DNA from 3 places in the Halobacillus litoralis genome. Region 2 is predicted to be linked to each of the others. Evidence: riboswitches for the same ligand, from Rfam matches in the RefSeq annotation. Region 2 holds a riboswitch; each other region holds the start of a gene.

Region 1 (7,525 bases), 790 kb from region 2:
CGTGTTGAAGAATGTAACCGTCAGAGCCTTTTCCGAAGTGCGTGATGTTAGCTGTAAAGTTTTGTTTCTGTTTTCCACGTCCAATAGCAACTGTTTTCGCATTGGAGTGTGAGTTGTCACCAATCAAGTGTGTGATGTTCTCAGAAACGGTGTCGCCTTCGTTCATTTGTCCAAGCGCCCATTCAATAACAGAATCACGATAAGCAACTCCACGGCGATTGGCATAAACTGTCGTGCCTGCTTCAAAGTTGTCGACCGCACCGAAGGATACTTTTGCTCCATCTTTAGCGATAACCTCTGTCACAATGTTCGCGGAAGTCTTCTCTTCTTTATTGTGAGAAATATGGTTCTCTACATATGTCACGGAACTATTCTCTTCGGCCACGACTAAAATGTGGTTGATCAAGGAAGCCTTTGGATTTTCCTGCCAGAAAATCGCCTGAATAGGATCTTCTATTTGCACATTCTTTGGAACGTAAAGGAAAATTCCTCCGTTCATAAGAGCTGCGTGAAGAGCAGTCAAACGGTGCTCATCCATGTGAACGGCATCGTTCATGTAATACTTCTCTACCAATTCACTATGCTCTCTAAGTGCTGTGCCGATATCTGTGAAAATGACACCTTGGTCTTTCAATTTTTGATCAATGGTTCCGTAAGCCACAGTATGGTTACGCTGGATGACCAGGTTTTGCTGTTCTTTCTCTTCATCTAAAAAATCTTTGATTTCAACTGGAAGTTCATCAAGGGATTCAATACGATCACCCGTTACGTGATGTTCGAACTCTGTGAAGTTCCATTTGGAGATATTCGTTTTATCTGGTTTCGGAAGTTGTAGAGATTCCGATTTCTCCAGGGCGCTAAGACGAAGGTTCTTCATCCATTCAGGCTCATTCTGCCCTTGGGAGAATTGTGAGATGTACTCTTTGTCATATGGTAGTGAGACTTCTACTGTCATGGTTACCCTCCTATCTTAATTACGCGTTAACGGTTTCGTCTTCGATGCCAAGTTCCTGTTTAATCCAATCATAACCTTCCGCTTCTAGACGCTGGGAAAGTTCTGGTCCACCAGATTTGACAACACGTCCTTGCATCATAACGTGTACTTTATCAGGAGTAATGTAGTTCAATAGACGCTGGTAGTGAGTGATGATTAAGCAACCGAAAGCATCGTTACGCATTTCGTTAATTCCTTTTGCAACTACTTTCAGTGCATCAATATCAAGTCCTGAATCAATTTCATCCAAGATGGCAATTGCTGGTTGAATCATCATTAACTGTAGGATTTCATTACGTTTCTTCTCACCGCCGGAGAAACCTTCGTTTAGGTAACGCTGAGCCATATTTTTATCCATATCAAGTGTGTCCATCTTCGCATCCATCTCTTTAATGAATTTCATAAGAGAGATTTCATCGCCTTCTTCACGGTGTGCGTTAACAGAAGAACGTAAGAAGTCAGAGTTTGTTACACCACTGATTTCACTAGGATATTGCATAGCTAGGAATAGACCTGCTTGAGCTCGCTCGTCCACTTCCATTTCAAGAACGTTTTCGCCATCAAGCAATACTTCACCTTTTGTCACTTCATATTTAGGGTGACCCATGATTGCGGAAGCTAGTGTGGATTTACCAGTTCCGTTCGGTCCCATAACAGCGTGGAATTCCCCACCGTTGATTGTTAAATTAACACCTTTAAGGATTTCTTGACCTTCGATTTCTACGTGAAGATCTTTGATTTCTAAAGTTGATCCTGCCATAAATGAATACCTCCAGTATCTATTTTTATAGAATGTCCAAGTTAATCGGAAACAAAGAACTATTCTCAATTTATTCTCATTACAATCTTATATCATTTAGTGCTTGTTATCAACTTTTTCCCACTAGCTGACGCCAAGGAAATGACCATGCAACAAACAAATTTCTACATTTTTCATGTGTATTATAACATGAAAAAATCAGGTGGCTAAACACACCTGATTTTTTCATTTCATCTTATTTATTATCTATGCAATTGACGGTCGACCTGGGCAAACATTTTCTGACTCTTTTCGAATTCACGTTGGCGTTTTTCCTCTACTTTCAAGCGTGTATCCAACTTTCTGCTGTACTCCGCATAACTCATGTTATGAGATTGGTGCATGGCTTTCTCCATATCAGCAGTGTAATTCAAGTTCAGATCGTCACTAATAACGAATCAATCCTTTCAGATTATTTACACAATTTAAAGTACCACAATTCTTATACCCAAATAAAACCTCTTGAAACTTTAAATTCATGCAAAACAAATCCTCTTCGTTAATGTAAGCGTTTACCCCGGGCGAGTATATAGAATACATTCGATTTCCTTGAATTTTCTAATTATTTAATTTAATTGACCGTAGTCGTCAAATCCATGTATGCATCCTGTACAAGTGTGACGGCCTGACTTAAAGCCGCTCCCCCTCCAAATGCAGCTGCAACACCACAAGCTTCCAATATTTCCTTTTCTGTTGCGCCCTGATCGACACAGCCTTTCGTGTGATAGATCATACAATACTCATCCTGTGCAACAATGCTGATTCCTAATGCCATCAATTGCTTCTCTTTTTTAGATAGTTCTCCAGCTTTAAAACATTCTTGTGTAAATTCATCGAACTTATGAGAAACTTCCGGCATGTGCTCTCTGAAGGCTCCCATTCCTTCTTTATAATCATGTAAATACGTTTGCGTCCACGTCATATTTTGCTCCTGCATATGAAAACCTCCCAATAAAAATAAGTGACTGCGGTTAGTATAAACCGCAGTCACCCATTTTATCCGTTATTCAGCATCACTTGATACCGGCACAACAGCACCGTCATATTCTTCTTTTATGAAGTTCACGATCTCTTCAGAACGAAGAACTTCTACAAGTGTATTCAATGCTTCATTGTCTTTATCTTCACTATTAGCAGCAACAACGTTCACGTAAGGAGAATCAGATTCCTCCAGAATAATTGAATCTTCGCTAGGAGACAGTCCCGCTTCAATGGCATAGTTCGTATTGATCGCTACAAGCACGTCTTCTTCACGTTGATAAACTTGTGGAAGGTTAGCTGCATCTACTCCTGTATCGAATTCGATGTTTTTAGGATTTTCTACAATATCCTGTACGGTAGCATCTACTTTTTCAACGCTTTCATCCAATTTAATCAGTCCCTCTTTTTCTAAGAGCGATAGAATTCGACCGTGAGTGGAGACCGAACGACTCATTACTAGTGTCGTACCTTCTTCAACGTCTTCCAGGCTTTCATACTTTTGAGAATAAACTCCGATAGGCTCAATATGGATACCCCCAAGGTTGGCAAAGTCATACCCTTTCTCTTCCTCTTGGATCTCCATATAAGGGATCGTTTGGAAATAGTTCGCGTCAATACGGCCTTCATCTAAGTCTTGGTTCGGTAAAATGTAATCCTGATATTCTTCAATCTCTAACGTAATGCCCTCTTCTTCAAGCAAAGGTTTTGCTTTTTCAAGGACTTCAGCATGAGGAACACTGGTAGCTCCTACCTTTATCTCTTTGGTTCCACCTTCTTCACCTTCAGATCCTGATGTATTTTCATCCTCACTCGATGATCCGCAAGCTGCGAGAACAACGATAAGCAAAGCAGCAATTAAACTTGTCCAGATTTTTTTCATTTTCATTCTCTCCCTTTTATTTTTTATCTTTTATCCAATTTCCGTGAGATGGCATCTCCGATGAATTGGAATATAAACACAATGAATATGATTAAGATGGTACAAATGAATACAACATCAAAGTTACTTCTTTGGAACCCGTAGAAATAGGCAAAATCTCCAAGACCACCAGATCCGATTGCACCGGCTACTGCGGTATATCCAATTAATGCGATAGCTGTTACGGTAATCCCTGATATTAGAGCTGGCATCGATTCTGGAAGCAATACTTTGAAAATGATGGTGGAATACTTCGCCCCCATTGATTTTGCTGCTTCCACGACACCTTTATCAACTTCTTTCAAAGCAATTTCCACCAGACGGGCATAAAATGGCGCCCCCCCAATAATCAGTGCAGGTAATGCTGCTTGCGGTCCTCGAATGGTCCCCAACAGAAAATCAGTAAACGGGAACAATAACAATATAAGAATGATAAAAGGGATCGCTCTAAATACGTTAACGATGGAAGCAGTGATCCAATTCAACGTTTTATTTGACCAAATCCCACCGGGCCCAGTCAAGTAAAGGAGGAGCCCCAAAAGCAAACCTAAAACGAATGTCCCAGCGACAGAAACCAGCGTCATATAAAGGGTTTCGTTTGTAGCTGTAATCATGTCTTCCATTCTTACGTTCGGAAACCATTGATTAAACATGTGGATTCACCTCCACTTCTACAGATGTTGATTCAATATATTCAATGGCACGTTGGACTTCTGTTTGATCTCCGTCAAACTGAACAAACATTGTCCCATACGCCCCCTTCTGTGTCTGGGTAATCTTTCCATGAAGAATATTGACATCCACTTCAAACTTCCTTGATAAATCACTAATTAATGCCTGATTTGTACTTTCTCCCACAAAGTGAAGACGTATGATTTCTCCGGACCGATAATTATCTTTGATCACCTGCAGGGACGTCTCTTTTTCCGGGTCCCCCATTACTTGATCCACAAACTTCTTCGTAACCGGTTTTTGAGGATGAAGAAAGACATCCAGCACTTCTCCTTGTTCAACAATCTTTCCATCTTCCATAACCGCCACCTGATGACAAATTTTGCGAATGACGTGCATTTCATGTGTAATGAGAACAATCGTAAGTCCGAGCTTTTCGTTGATATCCACCAGAAGATCAAGAATCGAATCCGTCGTCTCAGGGTCCAACGCGGATGTGGCTTCATCACATAAAAGAACTTTAGGGTTGTTTGCGAGCGCTCTGGCTATTCCCACTCTTTGCTTCTGTCCACCGCTCAATTGGGATGGATAAGAACCCCCTCGGCCTTTTAACCCCACCAATTCTATCAATTCATCGACACGTTTTTGCCTTTCTGCTTTTGGGATCCCTGCAATTTCTAAAGGAAAAGCGATGTTATCATGAACGGTTCGTGACCAGAGCAAATTGAAATGCTGGAAGATCATTCCGATTTCTTGTCTGGCCAACCTTAATTTCCCTTTGCTTAAAGACGTAAGTTCCTGTTCATCGACAAGAACACTTCCTTCTGTGGGATCTTCCAACCGGTTCAGTAAACGAATGAATGTACTTTTACCGGCCCCACTATAGCCGATGACCCCATAAATTTCTCCTTTGTTAATATTAAGACTTAAATCATCCACTGCGCGTACATCCTGATCTTTCGTGTGGAATATCTTAGATAGTCCTTTAATTTTAATCATGCTGTTTCCCTCCACTTCCAAAAAAAACGCCATTCTGTCTTGAGAACAGAATGGCGTTTTTATTCATACCTAAAAATCTGTTCTCTCATCTGTCAAAGCTTTATACTTTGCAGGATTTGGCACCTGAGCAAAACAGTATTGCCGGTTGCCGGGCATCATCGGGCCAGTCCCTCCGCCACTCTGGATAAGAGATTTTAATCTATTAATTTATTATTGCTTTAACTCGTTTAAGTAGTACAAAGAGGATTTTAGCACCGTACGAATTTTGTGTCAACTCATAAACAGATTGTTCAGAAAAATAAAATCCACATGCACTAAAAAAATCCTTACATCATCCACACAAAACATCCAATACTCCATCAATTTAAACAATAAAAAAATCCCTTCTTTAATAGAAGAGATTTGTCGTTTTTACATTTCTCATCTATCAAAGTCATAAGACTTCGCAGGAATTAGCACCGTGCAGTGTACCTGCCGGTTGCCGGGCATCGTAGGGCCAGTCCCTCCGCCACTCTGGATAAGTGAAGATGTCGATATGAAATTAATAATTATGTTAGCATGGGGAATAGATGAGCGTCAATCCATAACCTTCGATAAATAAAAGGAGAATGACCTTGAGTAAACAAGCCCCTTTATTTGAACTACCTTATATTAACGACCACTCTTCTATTTATAAACTTGAGGAAGACTTAGGGAAAGTTATTGTCTTGACCTTTTGGGCTTCATGGTGTCCCGATTGTGGAAAAGACTTACCTATGAAAGAACAACTGTACAAAACGATGGACCATGACAAAGTAAAAATGATGACGATCAATGTAACTGGAAGGGAGCGGAATATAGAGGAAAGCATTGAATTCAACGAAAAGTTTTTAACACAACCTACTCTTTCTGATGATGGATGCTCCGTTTATGACCTCTACAATTGTCATGGTGTTCCTTCCACCATCATCATTGATCAACAAGGAGATATCCATGCTAATTTTGGCGATCAGGCCTCTTTTTTAGATATTGTTAGCAAATTAGGAGAAATCGTATAATTCTCATAAAAAAGAGAGCCAAGGCGTTGCAACGCCTTGGCTCTCTTTTTTATTATTGAATAACTTCCACATCTCACTTAAGTATTAAAGAGAATTTTTCAATTCTACACTAGCGGTCATTTCCTGGGAAATATAAACACTATTCAACAAAATTGACTACTTTCTCATACATATAGGAAACAGAGTGAAACGCATAAATCTTTTCTTCTACCTCTCCTCCACTGGTCACTAGAAGACACGGAACACTTTTTATCTTATAATGCTGCATCCACTCGGGGTGTAGAGAAGCATTCATTTCCATAAAAACTTCTCTATTAAAAACAGCTTCAAGTGTTGTAAGCATTTGACGTGCTAAATGACAAGTTGCACAAAAAGGGCTGTGAACGAATATGAGGGTCCTTTGTGGAGTATTGAAGAGCTTCTTTACTTCTGTTGTTTTTATTTCCTGCAAAAGTCTTCCTCCTAAATTAAATAGATCGACTTTACATTGAAATGTCTACTAAGTAAGGCTCTTGCCAATTCAGGTTCCGGGGTAGCTGCCACTTCCCTGAAAGCCTTATCTATATAGATATGCTCGGCGTGAGGAAGCTCTTCAGTCAATTGTTTTCTTAATTTGTAGCCAGAGTCATCTTCATCTACTAAAATATACACTGTTCGATCATCTAAGTTATGATCAAATATCATTTCTTCCATGCGCTCGATTCCTAAAGTACCATGGGTGCAGATGATTTCAATCTCTTCATCAAGAACTTTATTCAATTTCTTCTTGTCCGTGATTCCTTCAACAATGACGATTCGTTCTCCATCCATCTTCATCACCTACTATATAGAAACAGACCATGCCAATCAGGCATGGTCTGAACATGATTAAGATCAAACGCGATCATGTCAGACAAGGTTTCTTAAAGCCCTGCCTGTCCAATGCACTTTTATTAGTCTTCATCGATCATGGCTTCATATTCTTCCGGAGTCATTAAGTCGTTGATTTGAGAGTTGTTACTTGGTTCAACAACAACCATCCATGCTTTATCGTAAGGGGATTCATTTACAAACTCCGGACTGTCTTCCAGGTCTTCGTTTACTTCTACAACTGTACCACTAAGAGGGGCATAAAGTTCAGAAAC
Region 2 (7,525 bases):
AAACCCTTTGAAGTTCCTATTATTTAACATATTCTATACTATTCTTCTGTTCGCTAATGTCCAATCCAGGGTGGTATTCCTCTACCAATTCCATAACCTCTTCAATTAAACCCTCTAACTCTTTCACACCGCTTGCCGGGTCCCCTATCCATGTTTTGTTCATACGAGCGTGGAGATTTTCCGGTTTGATTTCCATCCGTTCGATATTATTTTCCATCCATTTAAAAACAGGGTGGTGAACATACATACGATTCAGGCCAAACAAAACGCCAAACAATTTCATCTGCACTCCACACAGGACATCATAGAGCATCAACCAGTCCTGCCGTTTTAAGAGAGCTTCACGGTTATTCCAGCGATTACCCAGCCATAGATTTTCTGAAATCATACGTTCTGTAAGTTCTGAAGGATAGGCAGCCACCCTGTTCTTCCATTCAGAGATTTTCTCTTCCCCGCAGAGACTGACACCATCATGGATGGAAGCGATTATACATTGTTTGTCATAATCGGTATCGTGTTGATCCACCACATCGGAAACGAAGCGTTCTACTGTTTCAACCAAAAAGCTGCTGATCTCAAATTTAACACCGTCCCGAGTTAAGTAGGCTTCCGACCATTCTTCATCTTCATAAGCGTGATAGGACAGAATGGTGCCATTTATTTGTTCAATGGGAGATTTCCGTTCATGATCCGTTGGTGGAATTGACCATAAAATATGTAATTCAATATCTGAATGTTCATCTTGTAAGTTTTTAGACACAGAACCAGCAAGAAGAATGGCTTTAACCTTTGGGTTCTTTTCATACAAAGCTGCCATATCTATTGATTGTTTTAATAAATCCATTTTCAACCTCCAACTATTACTATGTTACATAACTTTTTCAACATATAAAAAGGCGATACCCAGCTCACCTATAGTTGTTCGAAATCAATATTTCACACCTGAATCAACGACCAATTGAGGCGGCGACGTTGTGAGCTTTGCGTTTACCCCAAACGGTACACCATAATTCGGCTGGCAATGACCAAAGTGAAATTTCTCAACAACAGGAAATGGAGAACCAGCGAAAAAACGGTGAAGCACTTTTTTCAACTCCGATTCTTCTTCTGTTTCCACTTGGAAATTCCCTAATACGACACCTTGCACGTCATCGAAGACACCCGCTTGTTGAAGATGAGTAAGCTTCAAATCAATAAGAAACGGTGGTTCTGCAACTTCCTCAAGTAGTAAGATGGCCCCTCTGGTATCTACTTGGTAAGGCGTGCCCAAACCGTTGGTGAGGAGTGTTAAATTCCCTCCCACTAAACGTCCTTCTCCCTTACCATGTGCGAGCGTGTTTAGAATTGACCGGTTAGAATCATAGGTCATAATCTCGCCTGTAAATAGAGATGAAAACGAGGCTGCTGTCTCTTCTGTTCTCTGTTCATCATTAAGATCTGAGGCCACCATCGGCCCGTGAAAAGTCACCAGACCACTAAAGTTGTAAATAGCATGAAGCAGATATGTGAGATCGCTGTACCCCCAGAATATTTTAGGGTGATTTTTTATCTTTTCGTAATCAATCATAGGGGCAATCTTTGCTGTGCCGAATCCTCCATTAGCGCAAAAAATTCCGCGGATCGTAGGATCATTAAAGGCCTCATGTAAATCAGCAAGTCGCTTTTGATCGACGGTTGTATGCTCTTCATCGGTTTGGAACACATGGCGTCCAATGATGACTTCAAGACCCATTTTTTCCAATACACGTATTCCCTGGCTTAAGTGCTCTCGATCCGGGGGTCCCGCCGGCGCAATAACTGCTACCCGATCCCCCTCTTGTAATGCACGGGGCTTAATCATAATATCCCTCCCTTTCATTTATTCCGGTTCAAGGAAATGTAACGACTATTAAGAGGATTATACCTTTCATAGGACTTGTACCGATTGAGTCTCGGCTGGAAGTTTGAAGCGCACGCTTCAAAAAGTATAAGAACTAGGAAGAAACTTACTCTCCTTCGTTGTAGTTCATCTCCATTTTTCTACTCTTTGTTGTCATCCCCATGGACCGATAAAATTCTATGGCAGCAGTATTCTTCTCAGATACTCCCAATTCCACACTATCGACCTTGAGGCTCCTTCCGAAATCAAAAACGTGGGCCGCTAGTTTTTTTCCGATCCCCTTGTTTCTATGCGTTTCAGAAACACACAAACTATTGATAGATAAAACCTTCCTCGCTTTGACAAAAGAATTCTCAGGTGTTTCATCTTCCTTAGTCACTACAACTCCCACGATCTCATTGCCTAAGGTAGCGACAAACATGTGCTGTTTGTTATCCATCACCTGACTTTCAAAGAACTCTTCCTCGACTGGAGTTGCATTCTCTTTGTACAAATCCGGTCTTACACGAACGTGGAATTCATGAACCTGCCTAAATAAAGGCAACAATGATTCATAATCGTGCTGCTCGGCTGTTCGAATAGATACATCCATTTCTTTCTCTCCCCTAGTCACTTTTTAATTGATCCTTTATTACCTTCCCTACTCATTCAACTTAGATATTTTTATTAGTCCGCTGTATTTTTGACAAAAGCTACGTTGGTGCCATCATCACTGATATTCTGGCTTGATAAGGTTGATAATGAAACATGCTCTTTTATACTTGGGTATCTTTTTCTAATGCCATTCATTATTCAAACGCCTAATCTTTACTGGTGTCGTTGAGGAATTAAACCATATGTATGGGAAGGTTGCTTTCGTTCATTTGCTTGCTCCTAAAAGATAGGACCTGTTTAAGTCTTCAAACCAAGATTACCATAAGTTTCTATTTTTGTGGAAAGAGCTGCAGGTACTTTCAAACAGAATCCCGAAACTTTTTCTGAAAATTCCATTGATTCTTACTTCATTTTCCTGTATTCTAAATCGCAAGCGAAATGATAAACATCTACTATTGATTTGAGGATACGCTTTACAACACGTATCCAACGGTTTTCCAAAACTATATAATTGCGAAACTTATCCAGAGAGGTGTAGGGACTGGCCCTTTGATACCTCAGCAACCAGCCAGAGCCATTGGCACGGTGCTAAATCCAGAAGGTAGTTGTTCTACCTTGAAGATAAGGAGACTCTTTAAACACAAAGGACCCCTTATCCAAGGAGGTCCTTTATTTTTTTAAGAAAATGATTTCCGAACAGAGTTGAACCAATGTCAGCTCATGCCTGGCAGAAAGTCAGCGTGTCCCTGTTAAAAGGGGGCTAGCTTTCTAATAAAAGACTCATACAAAATGGAAAGGTTGTGGAATGAAATGAAACGATCATTAGAACAGAGATTACAGGATGGACCCGTCATTTGTGGAGAAGGATACTTATTTGAGCTGGAGCGCCGCGGCTATTTACAGGCTGGATCCTTTGTTCCTGAAGTAGCCCTCGATAACCCACAGGCACTGAAACAGACGTACCGTGACTTTATGCACGCAGGCTCCGACGTCGTCTTAGCCTTTACCTATAACGGGCACCGCGAGAAAATGAGAATCATCGGCAAAGAGGAACTATTAGAGCCGCTTAACCGTCAGGCCATCCGCCTGGCTAAAGAAGTTGCTCAGGAGCACCCCGAGGAAGAAGCGCTCGTTGCCGGGAACATTTCCAACACGAACTTGTTCAACCCGGATGATCCTGAAGCTGTTGAAAAAACAAGAAGCATGTTTGCAGAGATGATCGGCTGGTGTAAGGAAGAAGGCGTAGATTTTGTAAATGGCGAGACCTTCTATTATTACGAAGAAGCGTTGATTGCTCTCGAAGAAATTCAAAAACATGACCTACCTGCCGTGATCACATTCGGTCTGATGGGAGAAAATATTCTGCGAGATGGCTACGAAGTGGAAGAAGCCTGCCGCTTATTAGAAGAAAAAGGCGCGCTTGTCGTCGGTATGAACTGCTTCCGCGGTCCAGCGACGATGCAGCCATATGTAGAAAAGATCCGACATACGGTAGACGGTTATGTAGGTGCCCTTCCCATTCCTTACCGCACGACGGAAGAACACCCTACCTTCTTCAACCTGCCGGACGGAGGCTGTGCCTGTACACTTCCAACGGAAACCACGTTCCCAACATCCCTGGATCCGCTCTACACGAACAGGTATGAACTTGCGGAGTGGGCCAAAGAAGCGCACAGCATTGGTGTGAACTACCTGGGACTCTGCTGTGGAGCTTCTCCTGCTATGCTTCGTGAAGTAGCAGAATCCGTCGGCCGCACAGCTGTAAACTCCAGGTATTCCCCGGATATGGAGAAACACTTCCTGTTCGGCAATGACGACACGCTGCAGGATCATATTACTTCTTATAAAACGAGAGCATAAGTAAACGGCCTGTCCGAAATATGGACAGGCCGTTTTCAACGTTTCATTCATTTAAGTTCAGGGCTCTACGCGGAATGACGGGTTATCCAGCATTCAGCTATCCATCTAAGTATGTATTAAACTACACGTTTGTGTAATGATGGGGTAAAAAGGGGATTATTTTTTAGTATGGGTAGAAGAAGAGGATTCGAGAGGACATCAACTTTGAAGAAAAAATAAGGATTGGAGTAGATCCTATCTATTTTAATCTCTTATTGATCCGATCCAATCCTTCTACTTTCGCTTTTTCTACATTCAATTCTCTTTTTAACAATACATTTTCCGCTGTCATTCCCGCTAATATAGAAACTCCGATAAGCGACCTTAATACCTCAGGCTCGGGGATAATATAGGTAACGGCGAAAACTGAAGCTGCCGCCCCGATAAGGAAATCTGCCATGAACCCTAAATAGATCCCCTTGGGCCGTTTTCTTTTTTTAGGGAAGATCAGCACCTTTCCATTTCTCATTAAATGAGAGACAATGCCTGTCATCCCCCCGATACACCCAGCAATAAGTATCGTATTCATAAGAAATTTTCCCCCTAGACTAAAAGAGCGGCAGTTGGTAGAAAGAAACTTAGAAACATACGCTACTATGCACTAAATCCTCAACCAAGCTCGCCGCTCCGTTTAAATCCGTTATTTTTTTAAATACAGGTATCCCACTATAATGAACACCGTAACTATAGTGTACACTATTATTATCAGAAAATAAATACTATTTTGCAAAATAATGTCTGCAATAACAACTTATACCAACCTAAACGTGGATTTTATTTAACCATTCATGGATCTGATCTTCATAATACCTGACTTCCTTCTTCGACGTAGAGTCAATCAATTCCTTTCTCAACCGTTGATACTCTTCCAATTGGCGTTTCGTAATGGACAGCTCATTGGTTGATTGAAGATTATCTAAGTACTGTTGGATTTCTACAAAATAATAACGGGTTTCCTCTATCGATTGTGCATTTTTAAAGGAATTCATGAGATCGTCATAGGTCTCTTTTTCATTCATCATATTCAATCATAGGCACCTCCTCTGAATTTTACTGAACGGGCGCATAGAAAAAAACAGATTCCTTTAAAAAAATAAACGGATTTTGACTTGTCCACTGATTTATACTTCATACCCATTATACAAGATTTTCTAACGGATTTTGTTAGTCCCTCATCATTTGTACAAATCTTTTTTCGCTCTTAGTTAAAGGGGATGAATTCAAATGAATAAAAAAAGTGCACTTCCTTAATAGAGAAATGCACCATGATACTATTGAATGTGTAAAAACTTTTTCTTAAACTTTCTTTAATTTATTCCTGCTTTTTTTCATATAACTTTAATGGGATATACGGAATCACTACGAATCCTTTTGGTCGAAAGGAATGAGTGAAGCATAAATACAAATAATACAAATATCTTATTGATTATGGTACGTTGGGAGTTTCCTGGACAGCCATCCGTCCAAACCGTTTATATACCCCATAAAATAATGAATCACTACGCCACTAAGAATTGCGATAATTAGCGTCCCCACACCTATTGCCCCTCCATAGAAACCAGCGATCAGAACGAGAACGATACTGATAATGGCTCTTGAGTAAGAAACATTCAACCCAGTTAATTTTCTTAAAACAAGCATCATGCGGTCAAACGGATTGGGAGCAAAGTCAGCTTGCAGATTGACGGCAATGCCTAAACTAAGAATGACTAACCCAAGAAGTAAACATAAATATTGAGCCATAACTGTTTCCGGCTCAATCCATCCCTTGAAGCTATGGACCCAAAAATCGATACCTACTCCTGTTAAGAATGAGGTAAGCAAAGCAATGAATTCCGGCCGCCTCTTTTCAGCAATGGAATTGACGATGATCATCGAAAAACCAACAACGATTTCCCAGCTTCCAATCGTTAAACCATACGTCCGGTATAAGCCGACGAGGAGCGCATCAAACGGGGAAGCACCTAACTTTGACTGAATTGTCAAAGCAATACCCATCGTGAGAATAACAATGCCTGCTGTGTAATACATGCTTCTCAGGTAGCTACGATTGACTTGGAACACTCTCTTCAAAAACACTCAATGGAAGAAACGTTTCACTTCATACACCTCTTTCCTGAATTTTCAATATCCGTTCATATTAACTTGGTTGTAGAGAAGTTTCAAGAAAAAAACAGAACTAATCAGCTCAAAAACAGCTTAAAGACAGCTTTTGTAGCTCGAAGTCAATGTGTTATCATGATGAAGTATTTTATAAATTCGAAAAATAATGCGAGGGGGAGACTTTGAATTTCAATTCTTCATCTAAAAAAGTAATAACAGTATTTGTGCTAGGTACCTTTGCTTTAGGAATGACAGGTAATGTTGTGACTGGTTTGCTTAGTCAACTGTCTAATGAATTTGATGTTACCATCTCAACATCTGGTTTATTACTAAGTATGTATGCGGTCGGAGTCGCTTTCTTCGGGCCGATTCTTAGACTGGGTACAATAAATTACCCACCAAAACTATTACTAATCAGCTTGATGTCTGTCTTCATTCTTAGTAATGTGATTGCTGCTACTGCAGGAAGCTTCGAGGTGTTAATGTTCTCACGCCTACTCTCTTCTTCTATGCATGCACCTTTTTTTGGGCTTTGTATGATGATTGCCTTTAACATCGCAGGATCTAAGAAGGGAACTAATGCAATGGCCCGTGTCCAGTCCGGACTATCCCTCGCTATAATGATCGGGGTACCTCTTGGGACTCTAATTGGTGGTGTGCTAGACTGGAGAATCGTTTTCTGGATAATGGCGAGTTTAGGAGTACTCACGCTTCTAGGGATTGTTTTCACTACACCTAATATAAGACCTGCCCAACTTCCTGATTTAAAAACTGAACTGAAGGTCCTGAAAAATAAGAATGTACTCATGATTATTGCCGTCATTTTATTCGGGTTCTCAGGAGTATTCATCACTTATGCCTATGTAGAACCGATGCTTAGGGAGTTTGGGAATTTTGGATTAATAGAGGTAAGTATTGGGTTGTTCTGCTTTGGTTTGGGAGGAGTCATGGGAAATATGGTTTGTGGCAGAATACATCCAAACCGGCTCACCCAATGGTTACTGGCGTCTTTCGTATTTTTGTCGATTGTATTGTCAACCTTTACTCTGT
Region 3 (7,525 bases), 1.8 Mb from region 2:
CATATCAAGCAGACGGTCGATACCGATGATGAGCGCAATCCCTTCGACTGGCAGGGACACTTGGTTAAGAACCATCGCAAGCATGATCAGCCCTACACTAGGAACTCCTGCGGTACCGATACTTGCAAGAACCGCTGTTAGGACAACCATGACCAGTTGCGCAAAAGAAAGGTCAGAACCGTAAACTTGTGCAATGAAAATTGTTGCTACACCCTGCATGATGGCTGTACCATCCATGTTGATGGTTGCACCCAAAGGCTGGACAAAACTACTGACAGGCTTCGGAACATTCAAGTTTTCCTGAGCTGTTTTCATGGAAATCGGTAGTGTTGAACTACTGCTTGATGTACTGAAACCGACCGTCATCGCAGGGAAGAACCCTTTGACGAACTTGATTGGATTCATTTTACCAAGGAAAGCGACAGCAGAGCCATACGTCACGACTCCATGGATGATTAATCCGAGGATAACGACGAACATGTACATAGCCATCCCTTTCATGCCGTCGATTCCCATCGTTCCGATTGCGGAAGCAAGTAGACCGAAGGCACCATATGGAGCAAAGCGCATGATCAAATTCACAAGGAACATCATGATTTCATTCCCTTGTTCGACAAGCTTGTAAATCCCTTCTGTCTTCTTACCAAGCATCGCAAGTGCGAAACCGATGAAGATAGCAAAGGCAATAATTTGAAGCATGTTCCCTTCCGTCATTGCCGGATAGGGTTCGTTGGGATAATGTTTGTAAATGTTTCAACGACGCCAGGTGCTTCCTGAGCTTCATACTCTGCACCAGCAGGATTGATGTCAATATTCCCAGGCTGGAAAACGTACGCAAGGGAAATAGCGATACTGATCGCAATCGTCGTTGTAACAAGGAAAAACGCAATGGTTTTCCCACCGATTCTACCTAATTTCTTAGGGTCACCAAGAGAAGCGGTACCTAGGGTGATAGAGAAGAACACGATTGGTACAACTAGCATTTTAATAAGATTTAAGAATACCGTACCTAAAGGACCAAAAACAAAAGCATCTAACGTACTGAAAAGATCCGGTGCAGCTAAATGCAGACCCAAGCCTACAACAGCACCAAGAAACAAACCTATAAAAATCTTGGTTGTTAGTTTCATGCAGTAACCTCCTACAATATTATGAATGCGCTTACTTATTATTTTGTTTAAAAAGTGAAAAAATTAAAAGACGACATGTTCCCATCCATGTCCAAAAAAGCATTAAAAAAAGACTTACTTACAATATAGGATTCGGTACCTTTGAGCCTTGTTGTGAATGTGTTACAGGCTCAACAAAGATGGTTGCAGCCAACACAGGTGTTCATGTGCTTTATAAATTATATCATAGAGTGATTGAAAATTGAATAGAATTTGCTGGTAGTTTCATATACAACGATGTACCAAATGGTGCTGCATAACTTTCAATAGCCTTTGAAACCGCGTGATCCATAGTTATTGCTAGATTATGAGAATGTTTAGAATTTATTACATATTCATGAATTCCCATATGTCCATGCATATACTATTATCCGGTTGCATAAAAAAACGGCCACCAGTTTGACGGCCGTTTTTTATAAAGAATCAGCTACCTTCCTGCTTCTTCTATTTCCCCGCAAAACTAACTCCCTATAACAATGAGCTCTTTTGCTTATTAAATTTCACACGCATACGTATCGATGGATCCCCGCAACCGCTGGGCCTCTTTGTACGTACACCGGTTATGAACGACTTCAAGCCCTGCTTCACTTGCGATTTGGGCCGCCTTCGGTGCGATGACACCTTCTTGCAGCCAAAAAACGTCCGGCCGGATACCTGCTGCTTCCTTAGCAATCTCAATGGCAGCTTCCGGACTGCGGAACACTTGAACGACATCAATTTTAAATGGAATCGATTTAAGGTCTGGATACGCTTTTTCTCCAAGGACTTCTGTTTCTCTTGGATTTACGGGGACGATTTGGTATCCCATCCTCTGCATTTTTCTTGCTAGACGATGGCTTGGACGTGAAGGCTTTCCACTCAACCCTACAACCGCCAAACGTTTCGGACGCGTTCCCCCACCTTCTTGGGTTTTAGAGGAACTCAAGGCCCACTTGATCACACCTTCATCATTTTCAGTAATCGCTGTTTGTTCCGTTTCTCTTCCTGTTGCTTTCGCAATGGCACGATCAAGGTCGTTGATCAAATCTTTGCTCGACTCAAGTCCTATGGATAAGCGGATCAATTCCTCTGTCACCCCACTGGCAGCAAGATCTTCGACAGATAATTGCTGGTGTGTCGTGGAAGCGGGATGGATGATCAATGATTTCGCATCACCGACGTTTGCTACATGAGACCAGAGCGATACATTATTGATCACTTTTCTCCCGGATTCCCGTCCGCCTTTAATACCAAAGTTAACAATCGAACCATATCCTCCATTAAGGTAACGGTTGGCTAGTTCATGAGCGGGATGTGAGGACAACCCCGGATACGAAACCCATTCCACATCAGGATGACCTTGTAAGTATTCCGCAATTTCATGGGCGTTGTCTCCATGCCGGGCAACACGTAAGTGCAGCGTCTCCAACCCTTGCAATAACAAGAAAGCATTCTGTGGGCTCAAACACGAACCAAAATCACGAAGCAACTGGACACGCAGCTTCGTAATATAAGCAAGCGTCCCGAAGTCTGCGGTGTAAACGATTCCGTTATAACTGCTATCAGGCTCTGTGAAAACCGGATACTTGCCGTTCCCCCAATTGAATTGTCCTCCGTCTACAACAACTCCTCCGATGGCCGTCCCGTGGCCACCAATCCATTTCGTTGCGGAGTGAATGACGATGTCGGCTCCGTGCTCAATGGGCCGGCAAGTATAAGGGGTAGCGAATGTATTGTCGATCAGAAGGGGAAGGTCATGATCATGAGCAACAGCCGCTACTTTTTCAATATCCAGCACGTGAAGGCTTGGGTTTCCGATCGTTTCAGCGAAGACCGCTTTTGTTCGGTCTGTAATGGCTTTGCGGAAGTTTTCAGGATCCTCTGGGTCGACAAAATGAACCTTAATGCCATATCGCGGTAAAGTGTTAGCAAATAAATTGTAAGTTCCACCATAAAGGTTCGCTGCGGCAACCACTTCATCCCCGGACCCTGCAATGTTCAAAATAGATAAAGCAATGGCCGACATCCCGGAAGCCGTCGCAACAGAAGCAACCCCACCTTCCAAGAGGGCCATCCTTTTTTCAAAAACATCCACGGTCGGATTTCCAATTCGCGAATAAATATTTCCAGGCTCATCAAGTGAAAAAAGGCTCTGGGCATGTTCTGTGTCATGAAAGACATAGGAGGTCGTTTGGTAAATCGGCACAGCACGAGAACCTGTTGTCGGATCCGGCGACTGTCCTCCGTGTAAAGAAATCGTATCTACATCATAGCTTTCAAATGAATTCGTCATGATTACTTCCTCCTCAAAAAGTTATCTATTCTTATAGAGATAGTTGGCTTTAATTGTACGAATCGTCCATGGATCTTTTTCTGAACAGCAAAAAACCCTCTTCCAAATAAGAAGAGGGTTTGTCATTTCAATTCCTCCTCTTATCTGTCAGATCGTCATGATCTGTAGGACGTGGCACCTTTTCAAACCGATGTTTGAAGGTTGCCGGGCTTCACAGGGCCTATTCCCTCAGCCTCTCTTGATAAGAGTGGTATGCAGTTGATTGATTATGTTGAGAATTATAACGAACAACAATCAGAAAAGTCAATCATTTTAGAAAATTTAATTCTCCGATTCTGTGATTGCTTTTGTCAGCTGCTCTATAATATCTTCATGGTCTTCAATCCCGATAGACAATCGAATCACATAATCATTGATGCCGATATTCTCACGTTCAGCATTCGATAACGCACGATGAGACGTACGAATAGGATAAGAAACCGTCGTTTCTACTCCCGCGAGCGTAGGAGCAATCTTCACCCATCCGAGCGACCGGAAAAACGCCTCTATGTCAATCGAATCATTAAGCTCGATGGTCACAATAGCTCCATTCCCTCTTTCCGAAACCTTTTCAGGATAATAGACCGTGCGGACCGCATGATGATTTTCAAGGGCTGTTGCTACTTGTTTTGCATTATAAGATTGTTTATTCATCCTAAGACCTAAAGTTTTGGCTCCGCGTTGAGTAAGCCATGCTTCAAACGGACTGAGATTCGCACCAAACGTGACAATCTTCTGGGTAGCCGCCTGAACCAATTCCTCCTTGCCGACCAACACCCCGCACGTTACGTCACTGTGACCTCCAATATACTTCGTCCCACTATGGACGACAAGATCGACACCATGCGTGTAGGGCTGCAATAAGTATGGGGTGGCGAATGTATTATCAACCATCGTCTTCACATTCTTTTTACGGGCAAGAGCGACTAATCCTTCTAAATCTTCCACCCGTAAAAAAGGATTTGAGATCGATTCCGTATAGAGAAGTTTCGTTTCAGGGGTGATCGCCTCTGAAACCTCTTCCAGATTTGAAAAAGAAACCATCGTTACATCAATACCGAACGTGGCCAGCTCTTTAGTGATCAGCTTGTGTGAACCTCCATAAACATCCTCTGCGGCAACGATATGATCCCCAGGCTTTGCCACTGCAAGGATGCCTGCAAGGATGGCTGACATTCCGGATGAAGACGCCACTCCGGCTGGTGCTTCTTCCAATTCCGCAACGGTACCCGCAAGTTCATCTGTATTGGGGTTCCTCTCTCGTGTATATAAATATGGGCTGTTTCCCTCATAATAACTTTCCAAGTGATCTAAATCTTTAAATGTAAAAGCGGACGTCTGGTAAATCGGTGTACTCTTGCTATTCGGGACAAGACGTTGATCCGCCTTATGGTGCACGATTTTCGTATCAAAAGATGTATTCGTCATCGTTCGTCTCCTCTCTCTATCACTTAATCAGAAATTATATAGAACAAGCTGGAATATTGTCAAAGTTTTGCGACATATTCACGGATGGCTTGAAAAATGTACCGCTCGTATCCTTTCTCATGAGGGACAAGATTTTTATGAGTCACTACTTTCTCATCACCACTAAGAATAGAGACCCCCTTCACGATTTGTTGTTTATCCGTCAAACTTTCCATATCAGCCAGTGACACAGAAATGATGTCCTTCACCTCTTCTCCGATTTTAAAGACCATGTCTTTGGTCCAAGGAAGAAGATAAATGCGGCAGATCTCCCTGTCTATGAGAGACGCCCCTTCCTTCAGTTCTTCCTTATAATCACCTTGGTGGATTAAATCGTCAGGCACCACCGTCAAACCGACTTCTTCCTCAATTTCCCTGACACCAGCCCAAAGCACATCCTCTCCCGCTTCTATATGTCCCGCAGCGGTAATATCAAGCAAACTCGGGAAGTCTTTCTTGTGATCCGCTCTTTGTTGAAGCAATACATGGGTCGTTTCAGCTTCCTTGTGGAACATCCAACAATGGAACGTTTCGTGCCAATCCCCGTCCTTATGTACTCGCTCCCTTTCCTTAATTCCAATCGGACGCTCATGTTCATCAAAAATCGTTAACATTTCTGCCATACGTATTCCCTCCTCCAAAAATGACCTCATAGAACAAAAATAGCTCAGAGCGTGTCACTCTGAGCCCGAAACAACCCCTGTTGTGGATATTGCTAATATTAGAATCCTTGATTTATACCATCAAAAAATCCACGGATAACGATGAAGACTCGAGAATGATTGTAGTAGCAATGATTCCAACCCCTAAACTTCTCCAATTTTTCTTCTCCTTGCTTACTCTATGGAAGTAGGTGATTCCACTAAATAATAACAAAAAAGCAGGAAGCGAAAAGAATATACCTCTGCCTCCTTATTAGTTACTCACAAGACTCGCCGGAACAGGTTTACTGAAGTAATAGCCTTGATATTCATAGCAGCCTTTTTGTTTTAGGTATGCAATATGTTCACTTGTTTCCACACCTTCAGCAATGACTTGCAGGCCAAGACTTTTCGCCATACTGATGATGGCATTAACGATTGGCACCTCTTCCCCTCGGTCACCAATTTGATTGATGAATGATCGATCGATTTTTATCGCATCTACAGGCAGACGGTTCAAATAACTGAGGGAAGAAAAACCGACACCAAAGTCATCCAAATGAATTTTGATCCCTTTTTCCCGCAAACCGTTCAATGTGTCTGTGCTACGGTCGAAATCTTGAAGGACCATCGTTTCCGTAATTTCCAGGATCAAGCTGTCAGGAGGAAGCCCTGAATCTTTGAGGGCTTTAAGAACTTTCCTTGGAAGATTCAGATCCTTAAACTGCTGAGCAGACAAGTTCACCGAAATTTTTAAATCCGGTCTATGATCTTCCACCTGCCACCTTTTTGTTTGTTGACAGGCTTCCTTCAACACCCATTCCCCGATTTCTATAATCATCCCAGACTCTTCAGCCAGACTGATGAAATAATGGGGAGATAACAAACCGTAATCTGGATGATTCCAGCGAATGAGTGATTCGTACCCGATCACCTGCGACGTTCGCCCGCATACTTGAGGTTGATAATGAAGCTCAAACTGATTTTTATCAAGAGCATGATGGAGCGATTGCTTCAAATGGAGCTCTTCTCTCATCTGCTCACTCATCTTTTCTTCATAAACCGCATAGCGGTTTTTTCCGCTTCTCTTCGCTTTATGCATCGCTGCATCCGCATGGCGTAAAAGTGTTTCTCCACTGTAATGATCTCGGAGACGCGCCGGGGTGAACGTGACACCAATACTCACCGTATTGTAGAACTCTTTTTCTCCAATAAGAAAAGGGCGCCTCATTGAATGTATGACGTGGTCACTGACTCCCTCTAGCTCTTCAATGCTTTGGACATGTATGAGAAGGACCAGAAATTCATCACTGCTAATCCTGGAAATCACCGCATCATGCTGAGCGAATGTCTGCCTCAAGTAACGGGAGAACTGACGGAGCAGCTCATCCCCTTTGGTATGTCCCCATGAATCATTGATCATTTTAAAATTGTCAATATCAATGAGTAAGAGAGCAATGTTGTTCTCCTTTTCATCCGTGGACTGAATCCTTTCTTCAAGGATTCCCGACAGATAGCTACGCGTGACAAGACCTGTCAAAGGATCGTATTGAGATAACATCTCAAGCTTCTTTTCCGCTTGCATTCGGGAAAGCTCATTCGCTGTCCGATCAGCAAAAATCTGAAAAAGAGCCTTGCTTAATGGACCGCTCGTTTGTGTCCGGTTATCCATGATCGCAAGGATTCCGATCACTTCACCATCTGAGTTAAGCAAAGCTTTCCCGAGGTAACTCTCTACTCCGTACTCCTTGATTGTGATATCTTCAGGAAAAAGTCTCCCTACATCATTAGGATAATAACATTCATGAGTCATCACTACTTGCTCACAAGGCGTGCCTTTTAACGCGTATTGCAGCCCAGAACTTATTTCCCCTTTGTGGGACAAGGAGATAGCAGTCACTTCAACCTTCGCTTCTCCAGTCAATTCTCCGACCAAC

What was found. A riboswitch is a leader RNA that binds a small molecule or an ion and turns the genes downstream of it on or off. The one in region 2 is predicted to bind S-adenosylmethionine.
Region 1: linked by a shared signal. The riboswitch ahead of LC065_RS09655 (methionine ABC transporter ATP-binding protein) and the one ahead of LC065_RS13805 (homocysteine S-methyltransferase family protein) in region 2 are both predicted to bind S-adenosylmethionine.
Region 3: linked by a shared signal. The riboswitch ahead of LC065_RS03070 (PLP-dependent aspartate aminotransferase family protein) and the one ahead of LC065_RS13805 (homocysteine S-methyltransferase family protein) in region 2 are both predicted to bind S-adenosylmethionine.

The regions. Positions count from the first base shown of each region.
Region 1 is NZ_CP129016.1:1,919,326-1,926,850, reverse strand. Features, by position in the region: gene sufD (Fe-S cluster assembly protein SufD) at 1-955, opposite strand, end outside; gene sufC (Fe-S cluster assembly ATPase SufC) at 975-1,754, opposite strand; gene LC065_RS09675 (YuzK family famiily protein) at 1,997-2,137, opposite strand; gene LC065_RS09670 (carboxymuconolactone decarboxylase family protein) at 2,365-2,730, opposite strand; gene LC065_RS09665 (MetQ/NlpA family ABC transporter substrate-binding protein) at 2,797-3,654, opposite strand; gene LC065_RS09660 (methionine ABC transporter permease) at 3,678-4,346, opposite strand; gene LC065_RS09655 (methionine ABC transporter ATP-binding protein) at 4,339-5,364, opposite strand; SAM riboswitch class I at 5,447-5,555, opposite strand; SAM riboswitch class I at 5,782-5,888, opposite strand; gene LC065_RS09650 (TlpA family protein disulfide reductase) at 5,979-6,401, shown strand; gene LC065_RS09645 (thioredoxin family protein) at 6,541-6,852, opposite strand; gene LC065_RS09640 (toprim domain-containing protein) at 6,864-7,211, opposite strand; gene gcvH (glycine cleavage system protein GcvH) at 7,334-7,525, opposite strand, start outside.
Region 2 is NZ_CP129016.1:2,705,129-2,712,653, reverse strand. Features, by position in the region: gene LC065_RS13820 (DUF4037 domain-containing protein) at 20-844, opposite strand; gene LC065_RS13815 (S66 peptidase family protein) at 929-1,840, opposite strand; gene LC065_RS13810 (GNAT family N-acetyltransferase) at 1,986-2,471, opposite strand; SAM riboswitch class I at 2,991-3,101, shown strand; gene LC065_RS13805 (homocysteine S-methyltransferase family protein) at 3,284-4,333, shown strand; gene LC065_RS13800 (DUF4257 domain-containing protein) at 4,572-4,901, opposite strand; gene LC065_RS13795 (hypothetical protein) at 5,134-5,400, opposite strand; gene LC065_RS13790 (YczE/YyaS/YitT family protein) at 5,792-6,436, opposite strand; gene LC065_RS13785 (MFS transporter) at 6,658-7,525, shown strand, end outside.
Region 3 is NZ_CP129016.1:584,228-591,752, forward strand. Features, by position in the region: partial or broken gene LC065_RS03065 (dicarboxylate/amino acid:cation symporter) at 1-1,130, opposite strand, end outside; gene LC065_RS03070 (PLP-dependent aspartate aminotransferase family protein) at 1,663-3,441, opposite strand; SAM riboswitch class I at 3,579-3,689, opposite strand; gene LC065_RS03075 (trans-sulfuration enzyme family protein) at 3,763-4,908, opposite strand; gene LC065_RS03080 (NUDIX hydrolase) at 4,968-5,570, opposite strand; gene LC065_RS03085 (bifunctional diguanylate cyclase/phosphodiesterase) at 5,863-7,525, opposite strand, start outside.